One region of the Isoptericola sp. Y541 genome, then DNA from elsewhere that is predicted to be linked to it. Evidence: predicted binding sites of a transcription regulator. Region 1 holds the regulator's gene; the other holds the start of a gene.

Region 1 (8,713 bases):
GCCGCGCGCATCAAGGGACGCCTCGTCTGGCGCGACATCGTCCGCCGGGCCGTGCGGGCCCGCGAGCGGATCCCCGCCCAGGACGTGCGGTTCCAGCTGGAGGGGTACGACCTCGCCGTGCGGCCGCGCGACGTGCGCGAGGCCATCGCCCGCGCCCGGCGTACCCACAAGCCGCACAACGAGGCCCGGTCCGCGTTCGTGCGGGAGATGCTGTCCCGCCTCGTCGACCAGTACCGCACGGTGTCCGACAACGACCTCGCGCCGGAGGACGTCACGATGGTCACCGAGGACCTGCGCTCGCACCGGGACGTGCGCGTCGCCCTCAACCTCGCGTGGTTCCCCATCACGCCCGAGAAGCTCGTCGCCGACCTCTTCGCGAAGCCGCACCGCCTCGCGGAGGCAGCTCCTGAGCTCTCGGCGGCCGATCGCGCTGCGCTGCGCCGGTCGCCCGACGCGCCGTGGACCGAGTCCGACGTCCCCCTGCTGGACGAGGCGGCCGAGCTGCTGGGCGAGGACGACTCCATCGCGCGTGCCGAGGCCCACACCCGCGCGTCCGAGCGGGCCGCGGAGCTCGAGTACGCCCGGTCGGTACTCGAGTCCACCGGCGCGGGCGGCGGGCTCGTGGACGCCGAGACCCTGGCATCCCGCTTCGAGTCCACCGGCCCGCAGCTGACCACAGCCGAGCGCGCGGCCGGGGACCGCAGCTGGACCTACGGGCACGTGGTCGTGGACGAGGCCCAGGAGCTGTCACCGATGGCGTGGCGGATGCTGGTCCGACGCGTGCCCACGCGGTCGATGACCATCGTCGGCGACGTCGCGCAGACATCGTCCCCTGCGGGGGCACGGTCGTGGGCGGGCGCGCTCGACCCCGTGCTGGGCGGCTCGTGGCGCCTCGAGGAGCTCACGATCAGCTACCGCACCCCGGCCGAGGTGGCCGACGCCGCGCAGCGCATGGCGACCGCGGCCGACCTCCCGGTCTCCCCCCTCACGGCGGCCCGGCAGGTGGACCGCGCACTGGAGCTGCTGCGCGTCGACGACCCCGACCCCTCCGCGCCGGCCCTCGTCCAGGAGGTCGTCGACCAGGTCGTCGCGCTGGCGGGCGAGTTCGTGGAGTCCGACGGCGCGGGCCGGGTGGCGGTGATCGCCCCCGGCGACCGCGTCCCGGCGCTCCGCGAGGCCGTGCGGTCCGCCGTCGCGCAGCGGCTGGGCGCCGAGGGCGCGCGGCTCCTCGCCCAGCGTCCCGACGACGCCCAGGTGAGCGTCCTCGACCCGCGCGCGGCCAAGGGCCTGGAGTTCGACGCCGTCGTCCTGGTCGAGCCTGCCGCCGTCGCGGACGGCCCCGGCCGCTCTTCCGACCTGTACGTCGCCATGACCCGGCCGACCCAGCGGCTCGTGATCGTGCACGGGCAGCCGCTGCCCGCCGGAATCGTGGAGCCGGCCGTGGCGTGAGACGGGTTTGTGGGCGCCGACGGGACAGCGCACCATGGGGGCGTGCTGCGCGCCCTGTTGCTCGAGAACGTCCATCCTGTCGCCGCCCAGAATCTCCGTGACGCGGGGATCGAGGTCGTCACGCGCTCCGGTGCGCTCGACGAGGCCGAGCTGATCGAGTCCCTCGCGGACTTCCAGATCCTCGGCATCCGGTCCAAGACCACCGTCACCCGGAAGGTCCTGGCGAGCGTGCCCGGGCTGCTCGCCGTGGGGACGTTCTCCATCGGCACCAACCAGATCGATCTCGACGCCGCCGCGGCCCACGGCGTCGCCGTGTTCAACGCGCCGTACTCGAACACCCGGTCGGTGGTGGAGCTCGCCGTCTCCGAGATCATCGCCCTGACCCGGCGACTCACGGTGCGCGACAAGGCGCTGCACGACGGCGTGTGGGACAAGACCGCCGACGGCGCGCACGAGGTGCGCGGCCGCACGCTGGGCATCATCGGGTACGGCAACATCGGCTCACAGCTCTCCGTCCTGGCGGAGAACCTCGGGCTGCGCGTCGTCTTCTACGACACGGCCGAGAAGCTGGCGCTCGGCAACGCGCGCCGCGTCGAGACGATCGAGGAGCTCCTCGCGGTCGCCGACGCCGTGACCATCCACGTCGACGGCCGTCCCGGCAACGCCGGGCTCTTCGGCGCGGACCTCTTCGCGGGGATGAAGCCTGGGGCCATCTTCCTCAACCTGTCCCGCGGCTTCGTCGTCGACGTGGAGGCGCTCCGCGAGCACATCCTGTCGGGCCACCTCGGCGGCGCCGCCGTCGACGTCTTCCCGACCGAACCCAAAAAGCGCGGCGACGAGTTCACCTCGCCCCTGCGGGGGCTGCCGAACGTCATCCTGACGCCGCACGTCGGCGGCTCGACGGAGGAGGCCCAGGAGGCCATCGGCGAGTTCGTGTCCAAGAAGGTCCGCGACTTCGTGCAGACGGGATCCACCACGCTGTCCGTGAACCTGCCGGGCCTGCAGCTCGCGCACACCGGTGTCGGCCGCATCATGCTGCTGCACCGCAACGTCCCGGGCGTCCTCGCGGCCGTCAACCAGGTCTTCGCCGACCACGGCGCCAACATCGAGGCACAGATGCTCGCGACGCGCGGGGAGATCGGGTACGTCGTGACCGACATCTCGGACGTGACGCAACGGGGCGCCTCGGCCAAGCTCCAGGAGATGCCCTCGACGATCCGGCTGCGCATCCGCGACGCTTTCGAGCGTCCCGAGTTCCCGCCCGGGCCGGCCGCCGGCTGACCTCGACGACGCCGATGCGCGAAGGGCGCCCCCGGAGTTCCGGGGGCGCCCTTCGCGCGCGTGGTCGAGATCGCTCAGCCGGACTTGCGGCGGAACATCTTCTGGACCGGACCGGCGGTCTCGGAGCCGTGGACCTGTCCCGTGTTCGCGTCCTTGCCCGTGGTCGGGTGGCTGGCTGCGTTCTTCTTCTCCAGCGCCTCCCGGAAGCGCGCCTTCGTATCCTCGCTGGGCTTCTCCGCCCGTGAATTGTCCGTCGTCATCACGATCACCTCGTCGTCCGTCGGGGTGGGCGTGCTGGCACGGCCATCCGCGCAAGCACCTGATCCGGTCCAGCATGCGCTACCGCCATCCGGGACGCCAGGGCATTTCGGGCGTCGGACGCGCGGGCGCCGGACGCCGTCATTCCGTGCCGTCCCCGGCCGCCGCCCGCGCACCGACCGCATCCCGGCCGTCCCCGGCCTCGTCCCCGTCGTCGTCACGGGTCTCGCGCTCGGCGCGCAGCGACGTGATGGCGCTCTCGAAGTCCTCGAGCGACTCGAACGACTGGTAGACGCTGGCGAAGCGCAGGTAGGCGACCTCGTCGAGCTCGCGCAGCGGCCCGAGGATCGCGAGCCCCACCTCGTTGGCCTCGATCTCCGGGCGCCCAGAAGCGCGCAGGGTCTCCTCCACCTTCTGCGCCAGCACGGCCAGGTCGTCGGCGCTCACCGGACGCCCCTGGCAGGCCTTGCGCACCCCGGACACCACCTTGTCCCGGCTGAAGGGCTCGGTGACGCCGGAGCGCTTCGCGACCGACAGGCTCGCGGTCTCGATGGTGGTGAAGCGGCGCTGGCACGCGGGGCACTGCCGGCGACGACGGATGGACGCACCGTCGTCGGAGGTGCGCGAGTCGATGACTCGCGAGTCCGCGTGGCGGCAGAACGGGCAGTGCATCGCTGGTCTCCTGCGCTCGGCTCCGGACCGGCGCCCGGCTGCCCGACAAGGTAAGCGCCCGGTGACGCTCGGCGCAAGCAGGCCCGTCATGGACCGGGCGCCCTGCTGCACCGTGGTGCGCGCCCGTGATGCGCGCCACGCTCGGTCCAGGAAGTGCGCGCGACGCTCAGTCCAGCGGGAGGATCACCATCTGGCCGGTCAGCAGCTCCGCCGACGCCAGCCCGTTCAGCTCGCGCAGCTCCGCGACCACGTCCCGCACGTCCTCCCCCGCCCCGCGCACCGCGCTCGCGTACTGCCACAGCGTCTCGCCCGGGGCGACCGTGTGCAGCCGGACCTCCACGCCGGACCCCGGCGACTCCGCCACCGCGCGCTGACCGGCGAGCCCCGCACCCACCAGGACGAGCACGACGAGCACCATGATCACGACGCGGCCGCGCCGCGTGAGCCGCAGGCCACCGAGCCCCAGAAAGCCGGTCACGTCCTTGGTCGCGCTCGAGGTGGTCATCATCCCGTCCTCCGGTCCACGTCGCGGTTGCCGGCTTCGCCGGCTTCGTCGAACACACGTTCTTCGAACACCTGTACGTCGAACTGCTGTACTAGGTGTACCACGTCCGACCGACACGGTCGAGACCCGATCGAACAGATGTTTGATGTCGGGGGGCATCTGGCCTAGAGTGACGACCAGCGCGATGGAAGGTTTGTCGGATTTCATCGGCCCGGCGGCGGGCCGCCCCTGGAGGACGGAGAACGCGATGACCAGCGGACGGGACCAGGCCCCGGCGACCACGGCGGAGTCGTGGACGGCGACCGCCGACACGGCGACGGACGCCCCCGGCGCCACGCTCGCCTCGGTGAGCGAGCTCACGCCATCCGCCGACCGGCTCACTCCGCGCCAGCGGCGTGTCCTCGAGACCATCCGGAGCTCCGTGGCGGCGCGCGGCTACCCCCCGACCATGCGCGAGATCGGCGAGGCCGTGGGCCTGGCGAGCCCGTCCTCGGTCAAGCACCAGCTCACCACCTTGGAGCGCAAGGGGTACCTGCGGCGCGACCCGAACCGGCCGCGCGCCATCGAGGTCGTCGACCCCGATGCCGGGACCGCGCGCGAGGCGCCGGGCACCGTCGGTGCCCGCACCCCGGGCTTCGTCGCCGGCTCCGTCGCCGGCTCCGTGGCCGGCTCTGACGCCCAGGCGGCCACGCCGCCCTCGTACGTACCGTTGGTGGGCCGGATCGCCGCGGGCGGTCCGATCCTCGCCGAGCAGGTCGTCGAGGACGTCTTCCCGCTCCCGCGGCAGATCGTGGGCGACGGCGACCTGTTCCTGCTGAAGGTCGCGGGCGACTCGATGGTGGACGCGGCGATCTGCGACGGGGACTGGGTCGTGGTGCGTAGCCAGCCCGTCGCGGAGAACGGCGAGGTCGTCGCCGCGATGATCGACGGCGAGGCCACGGTCAAGACGTTCAGGCAGGCGGACGGCCACACCTGGCTGATGCCGCAGAACCCGGCATACTCCCCCATCGCCGGCGACGAGGCACAGGTGCTCGGCCGGGTCGTGGCGGTACTCCGCAGCCTCTGAGCCGCGACGGCGTCACGGCCGCGGCGGCCCGGTCGTCACAGGCCCAGTGTCGTCACAGGCCCAGTCGCTGCTGGACCGCACGCATGCTCTCGGCCGACGCTCGCAGACCCGCGACCTCGTCGTCCGAGAGCGGCGTGTCGATGGTTTCTGCCACGCCGCGCCGGTCGACGAGCGACGGGATCGAGAGGCACACGTCCTCGATCCCGTAGAAGCCGTCGAGGCGTGACGACACGGTCATCACGCGGTGCTCGTCGTTGAGGATCGCCTCGATGATGCGGGTGGCGGCCAGGCCCACGGCGTAGTTGGTCGCCCCCTTGCCCGCGATGACCCGGTAGGCGGACTCGACGACGTCGGTCGCGATCCGGCGCCGCGCCGGCTCGTCGAGCGGCGGCCGGCCGCGGAACGGGCGCCAGTCCAGCAGGGGCACGCCGGCGATCGTGGCCGAGCTCCACAGCACGATCTCCGAGTCACCGTGCTCCCCGGCGATGTTGGCGTGCACGTTTCCGACGGCGACCCCGCAGTGCCGCGAGAGTGTGTCGCGCAGCCGGGACGAGTCGAGCACGGTGCCGCTGCCGAAGACGCGCTCCTGCGGGAGCCCGCTGATCTGCTGGGCCGCATAGGTAACGACGTCCACCGGGTTCGTGACCATGAGGTAGACCGCGTCGGGCGCCACCTCAAGGAGCCGCGGCAGGATCGTGCGGGTCAGGTTGACGGTCGCCTCGGCGAGGTCCAGGCGGGTCTGCCCCGGCTTCTGCTTGGCGCCCGCCGTGACCGCCACGACGTCCGCACCCCGGCACACCTCGATGTCGTCCGAGCCCTCGATCTCGGCCTGCGGGATGAACATGCCGCCGTGCCGCAGGTCCAGGACCTCCGCCTCGACCTTCGCGCGGTTCACGTCCATAAGCGCGACGGACCTGGCGGCGCCCCGGCCGAGCGCCGCGTACGCGAGGGTCGAACCCACCGCGCCGGCGCCGACGATCGCGAGCTTGGTCGTGCTCCGTGTGCCGTTCACTGCTCCAGGCTAGGTGTCGAGCCGACGCAGCGCAGCGCGGACGAGCTCGCCGTCGGTGGTCGGCCAGAAGTCGGGCATCGACCGGGTGAGGAAGGTGCCGTAGCGGGCCGTCGCGAGCCGGGGGTCGAGGACGGCGACGACGCCCCGGTCCTCGCTGCCCCGCACCAGGCGGCCGGAGCCCTGGGCGAGCAGCAGCGCCGCGTGCGTGGCCGAGACCTGCATGAAGCCGTTGCCGCCCGACTCCTCCACGGCCCGCGCCCGTGCGGCCTTGACCGGGTCGTCCGGGCGCGGGAACGGGATACGGTCGACGAGCACGAGCTGGCACGACGGGCCCGGCACGTCCACGCCCTGCCACAGCGAGAGGGTGCCGAAGAGGCACGTCGCCGGGTCGTCGGCGAAGGCCTGGACCAGGGTGGGCAGCTGGTCGTCGCCCTGGCAGAGCACGGGCACGTCGAGCCGCTCGCGCATGGCCTCGGCCGCCGCGAGCGCCGCGCGTCGCGACGAGAACAGGCCGAGCGTGCGGCCCCCGGCCGCCTCGATCAAGCCGGCGATCTCGTCGAGCTGGGCGTCCGTGGTCGGCTCGCGACCGGGGGCGGGCAGGTGTCGGGCCACGTAGAGGATGCCCTGGCGCGGGTAGTCGAAGGGGCTGCCCACGTCGAGCCCGGTCCAGTCCGGGGTCTCGTCGGTGCCGCCCGACCCGGCCAGCCCCAGCGACCGGGCGACGGGGTCGAACGTGCCGCCCAGCGTCAGCGTCGCGGAGGTGAACACCCCTGTCGCCTCGGCGAGCAGGTGCGTGCGGATCAGGCCGGCGACCGCCAGCGGGGCCGCGTGCAGCCGGGTGACGCCGTCACCGGCCCAGGGCGCGTTCTCGGGCGGTCGCGAGCACCACAGCACGTCCGACGTCGTGTCCTCGGCGGCCATCCGCTCCGCGATCTCGAAGAGCTGCAGCACCGCCGACTGCGCCATCTTCATGCCCGCGTCGGGCGCTCCCTGTTCCCGGCCCTTGGGCTCGCCCTGCGGCTTGAGCCGGGTGAGCAGCTCGCGCGCCGCGTCGCGCACCGAGGCGACAGCCGCGCGCAGCTCGTCGGGGAGCCCGAGGGGGAAGCGCTCGGCCGGCGCCGTGGCGAGCAGCGAGCCCAGCCGCTGCGACGCGGCGTCCAGGGCCTCCGTCTCGGTACCCCCGTGCCGCCGCGCGAGGCGGGCCGCGTGCTCGACAACCGTCAGCGACAGGTCCATCGTCGCGGCGGCGGTCACGCGCTCGGCGAGCTCGTGCGCCTCGTCCACGACGACCGTGTCGTGCTCTGGCAGGACTCCGGGGTTCCCGGAGACGGCGATCCCGAGCATCGCGTGGTTGGTCACGACCACGTCCGCGTCCCGCGCGGCGGCCCGCGCGCGCTCGGGGAAGCACTCGGCCAGCAGCGGGCACCGGTTGCCGAGGCACTCGAGGGCCGTGACGGAGACCTGGCGCCAGGCACGGTCGGGGACGCCCGGGACGAGGTCGTCGCGGTCACCGGTCGTCGTCTCGTCGGCCCACGCGTGCACGCGGCGCACTTGGTCGGCGAGGGTGGTCGCGTCGTCGCGCGCCCCGCGGCGGCCGCGCGATGCCGCCGGCGCGGGGTGCTGCTCGGCGCCGGCGCCCTCCCCCGGCCCGGGGTCGGCCGGCAGGTCGAAGAGTGTGGCGCCCTCCACCGGATAGCCGCCGGTGACCTTGTGGCGGCACAGATAGTTGTGCCACCCCTTGAGCAGGGCGACCTTCGGGGCGCGGGGCAGCCGGGGGCCCACGGTCTCGGCGACCAGCGGGAGGTCCCGGGTCACGACCTGGCGCTGCAGCGCGAGCGTCGCGGTGGAGATCACCACGCGCCGCTTGTCCACCACCGCGTGCCGGACCGCGGGCACGAGGTACGCGAGCGACTTGCCGGTGCCGGTGCCCGCCTGGACCAGGAGGTGGCGGCCCTCGTCGACGGATTCGGCGACCGCCTCGGCCATCTGGTGCTGCCCCTCCCGGCGTCCGCCGCCGAGCGCTCCCACGGCCAGGTCGAGGAGCGTCTGGGCGTCGGGGGCGTCGGGAGAGTTCACCCGTCGATCCTAGGGCCGGTCACCGACCGTCCGGGGCCGCGCCCACAGCGCAAGCGAGCCCGAGCACCGCCGCCGGGAACGACAGTCGGGAAGAGCCGCGCGCCGACGTCAGCCGGCGACGGCGACGTGCCGCAGCTCGGCCGCGAGGCCCTCGTCCACGCGCCCGCGCAGCCGTGTGCCCTGGGCGAGGTGCTCCTCCTCGACGGAGCCCCCGGTCTCGTGCGCCCGGTGCACCAGGTCGCCGCGCGAGTACGGGACGACGAGGTCGACCTCGACCTGCGGCTGGGGCAGCTCGGCGGCGATCAGCGCGCGCAGCTCGGCGAGACCCTCGCCGCTGTGCGCGGACACGACGACGCTGCGACGCTCGCGCCGCTGCAGCCTGCCCACGACGGCC
Region 2 (8,713 bases), on a different contig from region 1:
TGCTGGCCCGGATGCCCGACCGTTGGGCGGACGGCTCCACGGTGGGCGCGGCCGCCGGTAAGATCGTCGCAGCACGTCAGGAACGGCTGCTCGCCACCGCCTTCCACCCGGAGATCACGGGGGATGCGCGGGTGCACGGGCTGTTCGTCCGGCTCGTCCAAGCATCGCGAAGGAGTTAGGGAGCGCATGTCAGGTCACTCCAAGTGGGCCACGACCAAGCACAAGAAGGCTGCGATCGACGCCAAGCGCGGCAAGCTCTTCGCGAAGCTGATCAAGAACATCGAGGTCGCCGCGCGCACCGGGGGCGGTGACCTGGCGGGCAACCCCACGCTGTTCGACGCCGTCCAGAAGGCCAAGAAGTCGTCGGTCCCGAACGACAACATCGAGCGCGCGCTCAAGCGCGGCTCCGGCGAGGGCGCCGACGCCGTCGACTACCAGACGATCATGTACGAGGGCTACGGGGCGAACGGCATCGCCGTCCTCGTCGAGTGCCTCACCGACAACAAGAACCGTGCCGCCTCCGAGGTGCGCCTCGCGTTCAGCCGCAACGGCGGCAACCTCGCCGAGCCGGGCTCGGTGTCGTACCTGTTCTCCCGCAAGGGTCTTGTCGTCGTGCCCAAGGCCGAGGGCGTCACCGAGGACGACGTCATGCTCGCGGCGCTCGATGCCGGCGCCGAGGACGTCAGCGACGAGGGCGAGTTCATCGAGGTCCTCTGCGAGGCCACCGACCTCGTTGCCGTGCGCACCGCGATCCAGGAGGCGGGCATCGAGTACGACTCCGCCGACTCCGTGTGGCACCCGTCCATGGAGGTCGAGGTCGACGTCGAGGGCGCGCGCAAGATCCTGCGCCTCATCGACGCGCTCGAGGACAGCGACGACGTGCAGAACGTCTACGCCAACTTCGACGCCTCCGACGAGGTCATGGCGGCGCTCGACGAAGAGGACTGACCACTCCCGACACGTCCCCCACCCCCCACCCCGCCGCCCCCGCGGCGAGGTAGTCCCTGATTCGCCGAGGTAGTTCGAAATTCCGCGAGGTAGTTCGCAGACCGCAAGATGGCGCACTACCTCGCCGAGGATCGAACTATCTCGCGGAATTTCGAACTACCTCGGCGAATCTGGGACTACCTCGGCGACCTGCGTGAGAAGGTGACGACGTGCGCGTGCTGGGGGTGGATCCGGGGCTGACCCGGTGCGGTGTCGGTGTCGTCGACTCGCTGCCGGGGCGGCGGGCGCGGCTCGTCGACGTGGGCGTCGTGGGCAGCGACCCGGCCTCGAGCGTCGACCTGCGGCTGCTGCACGTCGCGTCCGGGCTCGAGGAGTGGCTGGACCGGCATGTGCCCGATGTCGTCGCGGTCGAGCGGGTCTTCGCCCAGCACAACCTCGGCACGGTCATGGGCACGGCCCAGGTGGCGGGGCTGGCGATGGTCGCGGCCGCACGGCGCGGCATCCCGGTGGCGATGCACACCCCGAGCGAGGTCAAGGCCGCGGTGACCGGCTCCGGCCGGGCGGGCAAGGAGCAGGTGCAGCGCATGATCGCGCGCATCCTGGGCCTGGACGAGCTGCCGCGACCGGCCGACGCCGCCGACGCGCTCGCCCTCGCCGTCACGCACCTGTGGCGGCCGGCAGGAGCCCTGCAGGGCGGGGAGCGGCACGAGCTCACCCCCGCGCAGCGCGCGTGGGCGGCGGCCGAGCAGACGGCCCGCAAGGGCTCCCACCGCGGGGCGCCGTCCCGCACCCCGCGCTGACCGCGGCGCTCCCGTCGATGGCGGGCCGGCACTCGTGTCGTGGGTGGGGGCGTCGGCGCCGGTTGTTACAGTGGCGCCTCGTACGGGTGTTCGACGGACGGCCCTGCTCGACGAAAGGACAACGGTGATCGCCTCCCTGACCGGCACGGTCACGCACGTGACGCTGGAGCGGGCCGTGCTCGACGTGGGCGGGGTGGGCTACCTCGTGCACGCCACCCCGGGCACGCTCGCCGGGTTGCGCCCGGGTGAGCGTGCGCAGCTGCACACGACGCTCGTGGTCCGCGAGGACTCGATGACGGTGTTCGGGTTCGCGGACGCCGACGAGCGCGAGGTCTTCGAGACCGCGCAGTCGGTCTCGGGCGTCGGGCCGCGGATCGCCCTGGCGATGCTCGCCGTGCTGACCCCCGACGCCCTGCGCCGGGCCGTCGCGTCGGAGGACCTGGCGGCGCTGCGCCGGATCCCCGGCGTCGGCCCCAAGAGCGCCCAGCGCCTCGTGCTCGAGCTGACCGGCAAGTTGGGCGCGCCCAGTGGTGCCGCCGGCGCGGTGGCCGACGTCGCGCCCGTGGGCGGGGGAGACACTGCGCGGGACCAGGTGGTCGAGGCGTTGGTGGGCCTGGGATGGGCCGCCAAGGTGGCCCAGGACACGGTCGACCGGGTGCTCGCGGAGCAGGACGACGAGGGCCCGGTCGACGTGGCGGCGACGCTGCGGGCGGCCCTGCAGTCGCTCGGTGGCCGCCGTGGCTGAGCCGCTCGAACCCGAATACGGCGGCGAGCGGCTCGTCACCTCGTCGGCCGACGACGTCGAGCGGGCCGCCGAGGCGGCGCTGCGGCCCAAGAAGCTCGACGAGTTCGTCGGCCAACGGGTGGTGCGCGATCAGCTCTCCCTGGTGCTGCAGGCGGCACTGGCCCGGGACGCCGCACCCGACCACGTGCTCCTCTCCGGGCCACCGGGGCTCGGCAAGACGACGCTCGCCATGATCATCGCCGCCGAGCTCGGCACGCCGATGCGGGTCACCAGCGGCCCGGCGATCCAGCACGCGGGCGACCTGGCCGCGGTGCTGTCCTCGCTCGAGGAGGGCGAGGTGCTGTTCATCGACGAGATCCACCGCCTTGCCCGGCCCGCCGAGGAGCTGCTGTACGTGGCGATGGAGGACTTCCGGGTCGACGTGGTGGTCGGCAAGGGCGCCGGGGCCAGCGCGATCCCGCTGGCGCTGCCGCCGTTCACCGTGGTGGGCGCCACGACCCGGTCGGGCCTGCTGCCCGCGCCGCTGCGCGACCGCTTCGGCTTCACCGGCCACCTGGACTTTTACGACGCGGCCGAGCTCGAGCGCGTCATCATCCGCTCGGCAGGGTTGATGGGCGTCGACATCCAGCACGCCGCGGCGCACGAGATCGCCGGTCGCTCGCGCGGTACGCCCCGCGTCGCGAACCGGCTGCTGCGCCGGGTGCGCGACTGGGCCCAGGTGCGCGGGGACGGCGGCCTGGACCTCCGGGCGGCACGCGCCGCGCTCGAGGTCTACGAGGTCGACCTGATCGGCCTGGACCGGCTCGACCGCTCCGTCCTGGACGCCGTGTGCCGCCGGTTCGGCGGCGGCCCGGTGGGCCTGGGCACGCTGGCGATGACGGTCGGGGAGGAGCCGGACACGGTGGAGACCGTCGCCGAGCCGTACCTGGTGCGTGAGGGCCTCCTGGGCCGGACTCCGCGCGGCCGGGTCGCGACACCCGCCGCGTGGGAGCACCTCGGCCTCACGCCCCCGCCCGGCGCCTGGGGCGCGGCCGTGTCGGGCACGCACTTCGACGACACCGAGGGCGGCCGGGCGGGCGGCCGGGCGGGCGGCCGGGCGGGCGGCCGGGCCGACCCGGCGGACTAAACCGGGGCCGCGCGTCGGCGGGTGGCCGTCGACCGCCTAGACTGGGTGAGGCACCGACCATCGACGGTCGGTGTGTGGAACTCGACGGGCGCCATGCTCGTTGGTCCCGTGTGCGCAGACCCCTGCGCATGGCGCGTCGACCGGCGCGCCCCAGACGCCCGCCATGGGCGGGCAGTGACAGACAAGGACGCTCCGTGGAACTCATCATCCTCTTCGTGGTCCTCGCGGGCCTCATGTTCTTCATGAGCTCGCGGACGCGCAAGCAGCAGAAGCAGCAGGCCGAGTTCCGGTCGCAGCTCGCGCCGGGCCAGGAGGTCATGACCGGCTCGGGCCAGTTCGGCACGGTCGTGGAGATCGACGAGGCGAACGACACCGTCACCATCGAGTCCACGCCTGGCAACCGGTCCCGCTGGCTGCGTGCCGCGATCGCCAAGCGTGTCGACACGCCGGTGGACGACGCCGTTGACGCCGCTGACGAGACGGACGTCACAAGCGACGACGCCGAGACCGGTACGATCACCTCCGGCGCCGATCACGTCGACGTCCCCGACGACCTGTCGAGCCTGGACACCGCGCAGCGGGAGTACCGGGACCAGCAGCGTCGCGACGAGGGCGAGACCGGCAACAAGTAGCAGTGACACGCGACGGCGGGCGCTCGCGCCCGCTCGACTGACACCGCGCCGGTCGGGGTGATCCCGGCCGGCGCCATCACGCGTCGACCCACCGGCGCGCAGACGGGAAGAGACAGAAGTTGGCGAACTCACGCACGAAGCGGTCGCGTCCGGCACGCACCCTCGTGGTCTTCACGATCCTGACGATCGTCCTGCCCTTCATCGCGCTCGGTTCCGGCGTCTTCTTCAGCCCCAAGACGGCTGACGACCCCGACGGCGCGAGCTTTGCCCCGGGCTTGGCGCTCGACCTGCAGGGCGGCACGCAGATCGTCCTGACGCCGGTGTCCACGGACGGCTCCGACGTGACGTCGGAGACCGTGCAGGAGTCGATCAACGTCATCCGGCAGCGCATCGACTCCTCGGGCGTCAGCGAAGCCGAGATCACGAGCCAGGGCTCGGGCAACATCGTCGTCGGCATCCCCGGCGAGGTGTCGCAGGAGACCATCGACCTCGTCTCGCAGCCGGCCCAGATGCGCTTCCGCCCCGTGCTGACCTATGCGGCCGGCACCCCGATCCAGGAGCCCAGCGAGGACCCGTCGGCCAGCCCGTCGCCGAGCGAGGACGCTGCAGGCGACGACGCCGCGGGCGACGACGCTGCGGGCGACGACGCTGCGGGCGACGACGCCGCGGGCGACGACGCCGCGGGCGACGACGCCGCGGACACGAGCCCGAACGGCAAGGGTGCCGGCGCGCCGCTCTCGTTGCCGGCCGACACCGACCCGACGGAAGCGCCGACCGCGACGGCGACGTCGGGCGGGGACGCGGCCGAGGAGCCGGAGCCGTCGCCGACGACCACCGAGGGCGACGACGCCGCGGCCGCCGACCCGAGCGATCTCGCACAGATCACGCCCGAGGTGCAGGAGCAGTTCGAGGCGCTCGACTGCACCGACCCCGCGAACCTCAAGGGCGGCGGCGGGGACGACCCGGACTCGGTGCTGGTCACCTGCGGCGAGGACGGGGCGGTGAAGTACATCCTCGGCCCGATGGAGGTCGACGGCACACACATCTCCTCCGCGAGCTCCGGCCTCGTGCCCGGGCCGAACGGCACCACCACCAACGAGTGGGGCGTCTTCCTCGACTTCGACGGCGAGGGCGCCAAGGAGTTCCGTGAGACCACCACGCGGATCTCGACCCTCGAGGAGCCCCGCAACCAGTTCGCCATCGTGCTCGACGGGCTCGTCGTCTCCGCCCCGTCGGTGAGCACGCCGATCGCCGACGGGCAGGCGCAGATCTCGGGCAGCTTCACGCGCGAGACGGCCGCGACGCTGGCCAACCAGCTGAGCTTCGGCGCGCTGCCGATCCAGTTCGACGTGCAGAGCCAGGAGGAGATCTCCGCGACCCTCGGCTCCGAGCAGCTGCGCAACGGCCTGATCGCCGGCCTCATCGGCCTCGCGCTGGTGGTCGTGTACTCGCTGATGCAGTACCGCACGCTCGGTCTGCTCACGGTGGCGTCGCTGGTGGTCGCCGGCGCGATCACGTACCTCTCGATCGCCCTGCTGTCCTGGGGGATGGGCTATCGGCTCTCGCTCGCGGGCGTGGCCGGCCTGATCGTCGCGATCGGGTTCACGGCGGACTCGTTCATCGTGTACTTCGAACGCATCCGTGACGAGATACGCGACGGGAGAACTCTGTCCTACGCCGTGGAGCGGGGCTGGGCCCGCGCGCGGCGCACGGTGCTCGCCGCCAAGGCCGTCAACCTGATCTCCGCGGTCATCCTGTACTTCCTCGCCGTCGGCGGCGTGCAGGGCTTCGCCTTCACGCTGGGTCTGACGACGATCATCGACGTGGCGGTCGTCTTCTGGTTCACGCACCCGATGATGGAGGTCCTCACCAAGATCCCGTTCTTCCGCGACGGCCACCGATGGTCGGGCCTGTCTGCCGAGCGGCTGCGCGTCGGCTCCGGGCCGCGGTACGTGGGTGCGGGACGCGTCCGCGCGGCGGAGCCCGCCGCGAGGGACACGGCGGCGACGCCGGACGAGGCCTCTGGGTCCGCGGTGGCCGAGGCCCCGGCGGTCGAGGGCACGGAGCCTGAGCGGGAGCCCGCGCGCAGCGGCGCCCGGGTGGCCGCGGCGCCCGCCACGGATGCCTCGGGCCGGCGGCTGACGATCGCGGAGCGGCGCGCGGCGGAACGCCGGGCGGCCGAGTCGGGGACGGATCCCGGCGGCAATCCCGGCAGCCAAGCGGGTCCTGAGGACGGCACGTCGCCCTCGGCGACCGGCGAGAACGAGGAGAGCCGCTGATGGCCGGCATGAACTTCGCCCAGTGGGGCAACGACCTGTACACGGGCCGTCGGTCCTACCCGATCGTGCAGCGCCGTCGGCGCTGGTTCACGATCTCGGGGATCCTCGCCCTGGTGTCGATCGCGGTGATCGCGATCCAGGGGCTTGCGCTGGGCATCGACTTCCGTGGGGGCACCGAGCTCACGGTCAACGACGTGGCGTCGACCGAGCAGCAGCCGGCGATCGACGTCGTGCACGAGGTGCTGTCCGACGACGAGCCGCGGGTCGCCGTCGTCGGCGGGTCGGCCGTGCGGGTGCAGACCGAGCAGGTGACCGACGAGCAGGAGGCCGCGCTCGTCACGGGTCTCGCCGAGGCGTACGGCGTCGACGAGTCCGCGGTGGGCACGTCGTTCGTCGGCCCGACCTGGGGCGCCGGCGTCTCCATGCGGGCGCTCTGGGGCACCGTGGTGTTCGTGGTGGCGGCGGCGCTCTTCATGGCCGTGTACTTCCGCGCCTGGCGAATGTCGGTCGCCGCGATCGTCGCGATGCTCGCCGACCTGCTCATCTCGGCCGGCGTGTACGCGGCCATCGGCTGGGAGGTCACGCCGTCCACGATCATCGGCTTCCTGACCATCCTGGGCTTCTCGCTGTACGACAAGATGGTCGTCTTCGACAAGGTGCGCGAGAACACGGCCGACGTGCTCACGCAGACCCGCAGCACCTATGCGGAGCGGGCGAACCTGGCGGTCAACCAGACGCTGGTGCGATCGATCAACACGTCCGTGGTGGCGCTGCTGCCGGTGGCGAGCATCCTCTTCGTGGGGGCGTTCCTCCTGGGGGCCGGCACGCTCCGCGACCTGTCGCTGTCGCTCTCCGTCGGCATCGCCGTCGGCGCGGTCTCCTCGCTCTTCCTGGCGACGCCGCTCGACGTCGCGCTGCGTGAGCGCGAGCCAAAGATCGCCGCGCACACGAAGTCGGTGCTCGAGGGCCGGGCCGGGATGGTCGCCGAGGGCGGGCACGAGGCCGAGGTCGAGGCGTACGCGACCGGCTCCGCCCAGCTCATCCCGGGTCAGCACCAGGGCAACCGGGCCCAGCCGCGCCGCAAGCGCGGCGACTGAGCCCGGGGTGGGCGACACGACAGGGCCCGGCCCCGCACCGCAGGGCGGCGCAGCCGACGACATCGTCCTCGACGGACTGCGCGGCCTGGGCGCGGGGCGGGCCGCCGAGATCCGGCAGCTGATCCGCGACGTGCCCGACTACCCGCACCCGCCCGTCGTCTTCCGGGACATCACGCCCCTGCTCGCCGACGGCCGCGCCCTGGCCGACGTCGTGGAGGCGTTCGCCCGGCTGGTCGACGCCGACGGCGGGGTGGACGTCGTCGCCGGCATGGAGGCGCGCGGGTTCCTGTTCGGCGCCCCGCTCGCGACGCGCCTTGGCGTGGGATTCCTGCCGCTGCGCAAGGCGGGCAAGCTGCCGCCGCCCGTCGAGACGGTCTCCTACGAGCTGGAGTACGGCTCGGCCGCGATCGAGCTGCGCACGGGAACACTCAAGGCGGGTGCGCGTGTTCTTCTTGTCGACGACGTGCTCGCGACGGGCGGCACGGCGCGCGCGGCAGCGGAGCTGGTGGAGCGTTCCGGGGGCCAGGTGGTCGCCCTCGCGTTCCTGCTCGAGCTCGCCGGCCTGGGCGGACGCGACCGGCTGCCAGGCCGTACGGTCGAGGCCCTGCTGCGCGTGGAGTCGTAGACTTGCCGTCCCGGCCGACGGGAACACCGCGGTGGTTGCGGAAGGAGGCGCAGATGAGCGACGAGACCAAAGTCGTGCGCGCCGCCACGCCGCAGGGCCCTGCGACCCCCACGCCCCCCGGCCGAGGTCAGGGCTCGGGGCAGCGCGTGCGCAATCGGCTGGTGCGGCTCGGCGTCCGCGGCGCCCCGCCGACGACCCCGGCGCTGGAGCCGGTGCTTCAGGCCGTGCGCACCAATCACCCGAAGTCCGACCTGTCGGTCCTCGAGCGCGCGTACGCGACGGCCGAGCGGTGTCACCGGGGCCAGGAGCGCAAGTCCGGCGACCCGTACATCACACACCCCGTCGCGGTGGCGACCATCCTGGCGGAGCTGGGCTTCGACGGCCCGACCCTCGCGGCCGCACTGCTGCACGACACGGTCGAGGACACTGACTACGGGCTCGACGAGCTGACCCGTGAGTAC

Evidence for each region. The regulator LexA, encoded in region 1, represses DNA repair genes until DNA is damaged. The targets are predictions, from matches to a motif close to TCGAACANNTGTTCGA.
Region 2: the regulator LexA is predicted to act here: its motif matches at 1,827-1,842, upstream of ruvA (Holliday junction branch migration protein RuvA).

The regions. Positions count from the first base shown of each region.
Region 1 covers NZ_JCAIUJ010000006.1:205,579-214,291, reverse strand. Annotated here, with positions in the region: gene AC1C2V_RS14615 (HelD family protein) at 1-1,449, shown strand, start outside; gene serA (phosphoglycerate dehydrogenase) at 1,492-2,730, shown strand; gene AC1C2V_RS14605 (DUF5302 domain-containing protein) at 2,805-2,990, opposite strand; gene nrdR (transcriptional regulator NrdR) at 3,130-3,660, opposite strand; gene AC1C2V_RS14595 (LysM peptidoglycan-binding domain-containing protein) at 3,827-4,165, opposite strand; gene lexA (transcriptional repressor LexA) at 4,413-5,231, shown strand; gene AC1C2V_RS14585 (L-lactate dehydrogenase) at 5,284-6,243, opposite strand; gene AC1C2V_RS14580 (ATP-dependent DNA helicase) at 6,253-8,319, opposite strand; gene hflX (GTPase HflX) at 8,428-8,713, opposite strand, start outside.
Region 2 covers NZ_JCAIUJ010000003.1:299,991-308,703, reverse strand. Annotated here, with positions in the region: gene pdxT (pyridoxal 5'-phosphate synthase glutaminase subunit PdxT) at 1-179, shown strand, start outside; gene AC1C2V_RS09860 (YebC/PmpR family DNA-binding transcriptional regulator) at 187-948, shown strand; gene ruvC (crossover junction endodeoxyribonuclease RuvC) at 1,158-1,748, shown strand; gene ruvA (Holliday junction branch migration protein RuvA) at 1,873-2,493, shown strand; gene ruvB (Holliday junction branch migration DNA helicase RuvB) at 2,486-3,619, shown strand; gene yajC (preprotein translocase subunit YajC) at 3,814-4,251, shown strand; gene secD (protein translocase subunit SecD) at 4,371-6,530, shown strand; gene secF (protein translocase subunit SecF) at 6,530-7,627, shown strand; gene AC1C2V_RS09825 (adenine phosphoribosyltransferase) at 7,704-8,252, shown strand; gene AC1C2V_RS09820 (RelA/SpoT family protein) at 8,306-8,713, shown strand, end outside.